2 regions of the Vibrio sp. QJM3NY_21 genome follow, and region 1 is predicted to be linked to the other one. Evidence: predicted binding sites of a transcription regulator. Region 1 holds the regulator's gene; the other holds the start of a gene.
The links. The regulator CRP, encoded in region 1, controls carbon source genes, mostly activating them, when cyclic AMP is high. The targets are predictions, from matches to a motif close to TGTGANNNNNNTCACA.

Region 1 (4,968 bases):
GCGAAAAAAGAGCAGAAACGTAAAGAAGCCGAGTTCCGTAAACTGACGGCACCACTTCGTAAAAAGCTGACTCAATTTGAAAAGCAGATGGATAAGTTAACGCTATCTCTCGAAGAAGCTGAGCAAGAATTATCCGACACTTCACTGTATGAAGCTGAAAATAAGGCTAAACTGAATAAAGTACTCGCTCTGCAAGCGAGCAGTAAGTCACAGCTAGAAGAAGTTGAAATGGATTGGATGTCCACTCAAGAAGAGCTTGAGCAGATGGAACAGGATATGGATAGCTTATGAGCCCAGAGCACGCACCAATATCACTAACACTGGAACGACTATGGCAATTTAGCCTTCAGTATTACAGTGTGCGCGGTGTAAAGGATGCGTGCCTAGCTTTGCAAAACCAGTTCCACGGCAACGTCAATCTACTGCTGCTTCTCAAATGGCTCGATGAGCAGCAATTGTCTTTTGCCGAAGAAGAGTGGCACAAGGTACAACAGTGCTTAAGCCGCTCTGAAACCCTGCTTCATAGCTATCGAGAGCTGCGTAAGCACCTCAAACCTCAAGTCGTCGATTCCCTCTACCGTGAAGCTCTCCAATTTGAACTGCAGTTAGAGAAGCAACAGCAATCTGATCTCGTCGACTGCATTAATTCTCTTCAGCTTACGGCTAACCAGCAATCACCACTCGCTTTTCAATACTGTCGTTTATTAGGGGCAGAAAACCTCTACGACGCTTTTTCTGAACCAGCACCCCAACCCTAACGCGTTTCCTTTCTCTAATCTTCAATCAAGATCCCAGCTGACCTTGGTAGTATCGCTCTTCGTTTTCACACGGGAGTGGCGCGCATGACTGGCAATATGTTTGAAGCTCAATCTCGACAATATTCAACCAGTTACCTACACCCTGTTTTTGTAACCCGTATCAGTGAAACCCTTGCGCTTATACCGAGAATCAACCAAGCTCAAATAAAAACGTGGGCGTTTCGCTAAAAGCTCAACACTTTATCAAAGCCCATAAAAGAAGCATGGACTGTTTTTATGACAATATTTACCGCAGCCGCTGGTTTATCTAATCCGCACTTACAAACCTTAGTGCCACGATTTATTAGAAAGCAGGCATTGTTTGACCCTCAATGGCAAACCTTAGAAACCCCTGACGGTGACTTTCTCGATCTTGCTTGGAGCGAATCGCCAGAGGGTGACACCCCAAGTAATGAGGCTCGAAGTAACAAGCCGATATTCGTTCTATTCCATGGCTTAGAGGGAAGCTTTGAAAGCCCTTATGCCAACGGACTGATGAATGCCTTTGCTAAAGATGGCTGGCTATCAGTGATGATGCACTTCAGAGGCTGCAGCGGAAAGCCCAATCGCTTGGCTCGCGCTTACCATTCAGGTGAAGTCGAAGATGCACGCTTTTTCCTAAGACATCTACACGCCCAGTTTCCCAATAACCCGAAGGTAGCGGTTGGTATATCTTTGGGCGGTAACATGCTGGCGAACTATTTGGCTGAGTACGCGGACGACCCACTGCTGTCGGCGGCGACGATTGTCTCTGCACCTTTTGATCTGGCTTGTTGCTCTAGTCGTATTGAGCGAGGTTTCTCTAAGCTCTATAAAAAGTACCTGCTCAACTCTCTCAAATCGAATGCCTTGAAAAAGATTAAGCTGCTGCAAGAAAAGCTCGGTATCACCGCCGAAACCATTAAGAAGATAGACAAGCTGTATGAGTTTGATGAACGTATTACTGCGCCTCTGCACGGGTTCAAGAATGCTCAGGATTACTATGCTCAGTGCTCAGCGCTTCCTAAACTTAATAAGATTAAACTACCGACTCAGATCATCCATGCCAAAGACGATCCGTTTATGACAGACGACGTGATTCCAAAGTTCGTGTTGCCTGACAACATCGACTATCGCCTATTTCAAAAAGGCGGCCATGTGGGGTTCATTACCGGTAGCACGCTCAAACCAAGGTTTTGGTTAGAAGAAGCGTTACCCGCCTACTATGAAAGTATTCAAGATTCGGCATAATGGCCGAGCCTTTTTAAGGACTGAGTGGTAGACGTCACTAGACACAGTAATCAACACATCAATAAACCTATTTATGAACATAAAAGAGAGAAGTATTTATGATCATCCCATGGCAAGACATTGCGCCAGAAACACTGGAAAACCTCATTAAAGAATTCGTGCTGCGTGAAGGCACAGACTACGGCGACGTAGAGGTTTCACTGCAAAACAAGATTGATCAAGTGAAACATCAATTAGCCTCAAAGGAAGTCAGCATCGTGTTTTCTGAGCTGCATGAAACCGTTGATATTCAAGTCACAAAACGCTTCTAAGCTGCGCTCATAAAGGAGCCGTGTTATAGTGGTAAACGATTGCTAACAAGTAAGTTACTCAAAAGACAAGGGTTGTCATGTCCGCTAAACATCCAATTATTGCGGTGACGGGTTCATCAGGAGCCGGCACCACCACTACCTCAGAAGCCTTCCGAAAAATGTTCAATATGATGGACGTGAAGGCCGCTTGGGTTGAAGGGGATAGTTTCCATCGCTTCACTCGACCAGAGATGGACGTCGAGATCCGTAAGGCTCGCGAGCAAGGTAAGCACATCAGCTACTTTGGTCCACAAGCCAACGATTTTGGCGCATTAGAAGAGTTCTTCCGTCAATACGGTAATGAAGGCACGGGTAAAGTCCGTAGTTACCTACATACCTTCGATGAAGCCGTGCCTTACAATCAAATGCCGGGCACCTTTACGCCATGGCAAGAGATCCCAGAAAATTCCGATGTGATGTTCTACGAAGGTCTTCATGGTGGCGTAGTCGATGGCGATATTAACGTCTCGCAACACGTCGACCTGCTTATCGGCATGGTACCTATCGTAAACCTAGAGTGGATCCAGAAATTCGTTCGTGACACACGCGATCGTGGGCATTCTCGCGAAGCGGTGATGGACTCGATTGTTCGCTCAATGGATGATTACCTTAATTACATCACCCCACAATTTTCGCGTACTCACATCAACTTTCAGCGTGTTCCAACCGTAGATACATCGAACCCACTGAACGCCAAAGGGATTCCAAGTTTAGACGAAAGCTTCGTGGTTATACGTTTGCGTGGCATCAAAAACGTCGATTTCCCCTACCTTCTAGCTATGATAGATGGCTCATTTATGTCACGCCACAACACGCTTGTGGTGCCAGGCGGCAAGATGAGTTTTGCTATGGAGCTCATTGTAAGGCCCATCCTACAACAGCTCATCGAAACCGGAAAAATAGGTTAACAAGACACCATTCTGGTTGATTACTTTTCATACCGTGATCATGTGCACAATTTTGCGTAAAAAATCGTAGCTTGGTCACGATTAAAATCAAGAAATAGTACCTGAAAAAGGATACTATTCTTAAACGAAACACAAGATAGCTTGCAGCGCTCAACGAGTGCTCTTATCCTACAAGTCAATCCAGGCTTAGCTAAAATACGGAAAGCGGCAAGCATACCCTGCAGAGGAAGTAAGATATTATGGTTCTAGGTAAACCCCAAACCGATCCAACATTAGAGTGGTTCCTTTCACACTGTCATATTCATAAGTACCCTTCAAAAAGTACTTTGATTCATGCTGGTGAAAAGGCAGAAACCTTGTACTACATCGTTAAAGGTTCTGTGGCAGTTCTTATCAAAGACGAAGAAGGTAAGGAAATGATTCTTTCTTACCTAAACCAAGGTGACTTCATTGGTGAACTTGGCCTCTTCGAAGAAGACCAAGAGCGTACTGCATGGGTTCGTGCAAAATCTCCTTGTGAAGTAGCTGAAATTTCTTTCAAGAAATTCCGTCAGCTTATCCAAGTGAACCCAGATATCCTAATGCGCCTTTCAGCGCAAATGGCAAACCGTCTACAAGTAACTAGCCAAAAGGTTGGCGACTTAGCGTTCCTTGACGTAACAGGTCGTATCGCTCAAACGCTACTTAACCTAGCGAAACAGCCAGATGCAATGACTCACCCTGACGGCATGCAAATCAAGATCACTCGTCAAGAGATTGGCCAGATTGTTGGTTGTTCTCGTGAGACAGTAGGTCGTATCTTGAAGATGCTAGAAGAGCAGAACCTAATTTCTGCACACGGTAAAACTATCGTGGTATACGGCACTCGTTAATCTCGATTAACTGAGCCAAAAATTTGAAAGCCACCAAATGCAAATTTGGTGGCTTTTTTGTTTTCTAAAGATCTAGAGAGCAGATGCGAGATGCGAGATGCGAGATGCGAGATGCGAATGGAGCACCTCCCGCGTCCAAGCGCAAACACTCTCAAAGCGAAGCGTACCCGCATCTTTAGGGTAAAGCCCGTGCTCGTATCTTTCTTTAACCGTTGGTGCTCTCAAAGATCTTGTCAGCCGATACTGCAACAAATCCTGTATAAATCTCACCATTCGCCATCGCATAACGCTTAGCGAACTCGTAGAAGCCACCAGGAATCACCTCATTGCCTTCAACAAATGAAACTGGCACTTTGTCTGCCATTGTAGATGATTGCTCTAATAAGACCTCTGGAGAGCCTTTAACCTGACCGCCAGATGCATTGATAGTGAAACCTGAATCACTCAAATAGTCATTCACAGTCTGTACTTCATCGAACTCATTAAGCTGGTTCACACTCACCGTAAAGTGGTTTGCACCGTAACCATGAGCCGCTAGCCAAGACGCGTATTCACTCTCTTTTGCTAGCACTTGGAAATCCGCGAAACTCAGATCCCAAAGGCGACCACCAAACAAGAACTCATGACCTTGAAGCTTGCTTGCGTCTACTTGCTCAACCAACTTCGCAACGATCTGTTGTAAGTCACTTGAACACTCTTCTACCTTCAACTCACTAATGAACACTTTCGGTTGGTTTGGGTCTGGGTGCTCGTAGTGCTTAGCCACTAACTTCTTGCTCTCAAACAAGTAGTCGCCACACGCCTTGTAGCC
Region 2 (4,968 bases), on a different replicon from region 1:
TGGTTCCATTTGTAGCGGCTTAAGCACGGTAATGCTATAGGCGAAAGCAACGCCAAGCAGCAAAAACACGAATCGAATCATATCGCGCTTCTCTACTTGCTTAAGAATATGGAAAACCGACACCAAGATCAGGCCAAAGAAGAAAGACCACAGTGGAACGGGGTGGGTGACTAATAACCAAGAAATTAGTTTTGCAAATGTCGCAATGCTCGTGAATACGCCTGCGAACAGTGAAATCAGGAAGAAACCATTGATGTGGTTAAACGCGGCTTTGAAGCCTTCGCGTTTCCATAAGCCAAGTACGCTAGGGTTAATTCTTCGAATGCTTTCTAGCAGCGTATCGTAGATACCAGTGATGAATGCGATGGTTCCGCCCGACACGCCAGGAACAACGTCTGCTGCGCCCATTGCCATGCCTTTGAAAAAAGTACTTAAGTAGTTCATTGCTTCATAGAGTTGAGGGTGATTTTGTGCAGTATACAAACTTTAGTGTAAAAAAAGTATGAATATGCCATTGGGGAAGGGCTTTTATTACTCTCTTAATTGTAAGGCAATAAGTTGAACTGAACATTTGCCTAACATTTAAAATACAACCACTTAGTAATTTGTCATTAAGAGCAGAGATGAAACTGATCTCTTATCGATATTGCATCTTGGTTGCATTATGCAAATGCACTTTGCAATTCGCATGACAAATTCATGGTTTTTATGCGATGCAGGGCTTATAAAACGTCGAATAAAAGTTGGCACGCTAACTGCATTATGTACATTGACCCTTCTTAAGCCGAGGGTCACCTAGCCAACTGACGTTGTTAGTGAACCTATTGATTTGTTCACAAATATATAGAGCCAATCGCGATTATTGCGGTTGGCTATTTTTTTGCCTGTCGTTTGGTGATTGTCTTTTTTCTTTTCCAGTTCCTACATTTTTAAGCTCTAACCTCAGATGAAAAAAAAGCCAGCCACCATTGGTGACTAGCTTAAGCTTTTCTCGAATCAATCTCGAATCCGTTTTAGTAACCCATCAACTGCAGCAAGTTCTCTGCCGTGCTGATTGCTTCTTTGCGGTTAGCAATGTTGAGCTTTTGGTAAAGGTTACGGATGTGAGTTTTGATCGTGGTCCCCGCTACATCGAGCTCTTGAGCGATTTGCTCATTACTGAACCCAGAATAGATCAGACCAAGTACTTGCCATTCACGCTGGGTGAGTGGGCTAGTGCGCACAAGCTCAGGAATATTCGGGTGATTAACCAAGTTCTCAACAAAGTCTTCATCGAAGTGAACCGAGCGGCTGCGTTGGGTGGTTGAGATATCTTTCATGATCTGTTGAGCGCGATGGCGTTCTAAGTCACCTAAGCCTGGCTTGTTGCTCAATTTATCCAAGATATGCCCGATAGTCCCACCGTCGACCAAGAAGTTACCAACCATACCGGTTTGGTTGGTCATATGAAGCGCTTCTTCAAGTAGCACGCGTGCGCTGTCCTCATCGTTAATTTGTGTACGCAACACCGCTTCAACGATCAAGTTTCGGTTGGTGTCTGTAATCAGATGTGAACGCTGCGCTTCACTCTTAAGGAAAGTCAGCGCTTCTTCCGCATCTTCATACTGCTCAAGGATGATGTGAGAACGTACGATGTTTCTCCATTGAAGCTGACAGAAGTGGTTACTCGCCGATTCAGGTCGAACCGCCACGCTTAGCCAATCACGGATTGCCTCTTTATTGCCTTTTACTTGCCAGAAAAGAATCAAAGACAAAGAAGCATTTGCGGTCCAATCTACGTGGTAAGTTGATTGACGTAGCAGGTGTTGAATTTGGTCGATAAACTTCGACGCTTTATCAATCTCGCCGCGGCTCAATGAAATTCGAGCCAGCATAGAATAGCTGTGCAGGTGTTTACTCGGAGAGTGGTGACCAAGGATATCTAAGCCTTTGTAGCAACATTCTTCCGCTTCATCTAGTCGGTTCCAACACCAGAAGATCTGAGCGCGAACACGCAGCAAAAATTCATGTAGAGGAACGTATTGAAGCTGATGCTCTTCGATCAATTTGAATGCGCTGTCTTGTAGCTCAAATGCAGCTTGAACATAACCTTGAGCAATCAAGATTTCGCTTTGCTGAAGAATTGCCCATAGAGCCTGATGGTAAACCTGATACTGACGTGCCAGTTTTTCTGTTTGTTGCATCATCGGTAGCGCACGGCTGAGGTTGCCCATTACGTGGTTTACTTCGCCAACAACAGACGTTGCCACAATGCGGCTACGATAAACCGTAGTGTTTAACTGGCTCAACGAAAGCTCAGCCAACTCCAATGCTTTCTCAGGCTCATTGCTGTTGATGGCAACTTGGGCACGCAAGGCATTGTATTGGCCTTGTTGCTGAGTATCGAGTTCAATGTTTCGAGCTTGATATTGAGTCTCAGCCTCTTCCAACAAAGTACCCACTTGATCATAACGGTGCTGACTTTGTGCCAGCCAAGCGCGCAGCATTGATAGCTTCGGCTCACTGTATAGTTGATCCGTAGTCAGTTGCTTGATCGCCATCTCTAATGATGAAAGCTCACCTTGGTTGAACATCGGCCAACCGTGTTCAGTCAGGATTTGGATGATCAGCTCTGGATCTTCAGCACGTTGTGCATGTCGCAGTGCTTGATGAGGCGTTTTCTGTTTGATCCACGCTTTCGCGGCACTCCGGTGCAACTCGGCTTCTTGTTGCGGAATTCGAGCTTGGCGCTCATGGGCAAGAAACTCACCGAATAGATTGTGGAATCGGTACCAGTTTTTCTCGCCTTCAAGCGGGTAGATGAATAAGCCAAATCGGTTGAGTGATTCGATCATACCCAGTGCGTCTTCACGCTGTGTAAGCGCGCAGACTAATTCGTCATTGAAATGATCAAGTACTGAACACTGCATCAAGAACTGTCGGGTTTCTTTATCCAGTAGATCGAATACTTCTTCAACCAAGTAATCCCAAAGGTGGGCATGGTTAAAGTGAGAGAACGATTCTGCAGATTGCGCAAGGGTACGTTTTTGATGTTGAGCTTGAAGGGCAATAAGCTGTAATGCCGAAGGCCACCCCTCAACATAAGTACAGATACTACCAGCGGTCGTGTCATCTACGCCATCGGCGACACGTTGATTGAAGAAGCGCGTCGTCTCTTCAGTATCAAAAGCCAGCGAATCGTTTCCAATTTCAATCATCAGATCACGAACACGAAGGTTTGCAGTGCCAAGTGGTGGTGTCCCGCGGCTAGTCACAACAAGCGTCAGGTTGTCAGGCATGTGTTTAAGGAAGAAGCGCATAGCTTCGTGGATATCGTCATTGTTGACCAAGTGATAGTCATCCAACACAAGGAAACATTCGTGATGGAATTCAGACATCTCAGCAAACACTTCACTTAACAAAGAATGCAACGATGAAAATTGTCGCTTTTCTGCCAGCTTTTGGGCATTAGGGCAGGCATTTTGAGTCGCTTTATTGAGTGATTGCATTAGGTAGTTGATAAAGCGAAAGGCATCGTTGTCACTTTCATCAATGCTGTACCAACCCACATTGGGCTTATCTACCAGCCATTGAGCTGCCATTGTGGTTTTGCCGTACCCCGCTGGAGAGCGGAATAATACAAGCTTATAGCAATCTGCGTGTTGGAGCAGATCGAGAACCCTAGGTCGTAGGATTGCATTATGTAAGCGGCCGGGACGAGTCAGTTTCGAAGGGATCCACATGTCGAAGTTTTTCACCTATTCCGTGGCTTATGTTCTGGATTACCTCAATCTATCGTTGAGTGTAATCGAATGACATCAGCCTAATTACTTAAGTCTTCAATCATATTACGTGAAGCAAAACGGCACCGACTATGATCCTCCTCAGAAACCTTGCACTCCTGCATGTTTTTAGGCTTCTACGCCCTTTATTTGAGACTCCGCTCACATAGCGGGTTGGTTTGTGAATGTGACTTCCTTCATCCCAACACGTAAATCTATGCAAAAGATGAGAGGAAGAAATTATTTTCGTGATCTGAATATCAAATTTGATAATGACTTTAATCCGGTTAAATAAAAGTCACATCAATTGAAGGTAAGTTATCGAACGGGAGCTTGTGATCTTAGTCACTCCAAGTTTTTGTTCGAAGTCAGAACATGAGAGTCAGATCACTAACCCTATGTCGGTACGCCCCCTACGCCCTCCCATCTACTCCTAGTTTGTCGCGTTAGCGGGAGGATGTTTAGTTAATGGTGACCATGCACGATATGTGACAGATGAATTAGAACTATTAAAAGCGAGATTTCTGAAATGAAACCAACTCAGCAAAAAACTTTCGATAAAGTGTCGTTCCAAGAAAGCGTTAAGAAGCATTTATCTGCAACCTACGCAACAACGATTGAAAACGCAGATAGCCGCGCATGGTACCTAGCAATGGGGCGTGCGCTAGCAGAATTGACAACATTTGATCTGTTAGAAACTGAAAATGACGAAAAAATTAAGAACGCGAAGAGCGTTAACTACCTTTCACTAGAGTTTTTGATTGGTCGTTTAACAGGTAATAACCTGATCAGCATGGGTCTGTACGAACAGATCACTCATGCAATGGAAGAGCTAGGTCAAAACCTAACTGATCTTCTAGAAGAAGAACGCGACCCATCACTAGGCAATGGTGGTCTTGGTCGTCTAGCCGCTTGTTTCATGGATTCTTGTGCCGCTCAAGAATACCCAACAGTAGGCTACGGTCTTCACTACGAATACGGTCTATTCAAACAGTCTTTCCAAGACGGTCGTCAACAAGAAGCACCTGACGCATGGCGTGGTGTTGAAGGTTACCCATGGGAAGTAGCTCGTCCAGAACTAGCACAACACATTGGTTTTTACGGTCATGTAGAAGTTGAATATATCGACGGTAAAGAAGTTCGTACTTGGGTTCCGGGTATGGAAGTGAAAGCAATGCCTTGGGATCTACCTATCGTAGGTTACGAG

Region 2: the regulator CRP is predicted to act here: its motif matches at 3,913-3,928, upstream of malT (HTH-type transcriptional regulator MalT).

Annotation. Positions count from the first base shown of each region.
Region 1 is NZ_CM173513.1:3,191,325-3,196,292, forward strand. It holds gene AC3CID_RS14300 (ABC transporter ATP-binding protein) at 1-291, shown strand, start outside; gene AC3CID_RS14305 (TIGR02444 family protein) at 288-758, shown strand; gene AC3CID_RS14310 (hydrolase) at 1,035-2,027, shown strand; gene AC3CID_RS14315 (YheU family protein) at 2,126-2,338, shown strand; gene AC3CID_RS14320 (phosphoribulokinase) at 2,416-3,285, shown strand; gene crp (cAMP-activated global transcriptional regulator CRP) at 3,525-4,157, shown strand; gene AC3CID_RS14330 (2-oxoadipate dioxygenase/decarboxylase family protein) at 4,363-4,968, opposite strand, start outside.
Region 2 is NZ_CM173514.1:1,568,432-1,573,399, reverse strand. It holds gene AC3CID_RS22390 (polyprenyl-phosphate transporter) at 1-444, opposite strand, end outside; gene malT (HTH-type transcriptional regulator MalT) at 1,014-3,722, opposite strand; gene AC3CID_RS22380 (glycogen/starch/alpha-glucan phosphorylase) at 4,291-4,968, shown strand, end outside.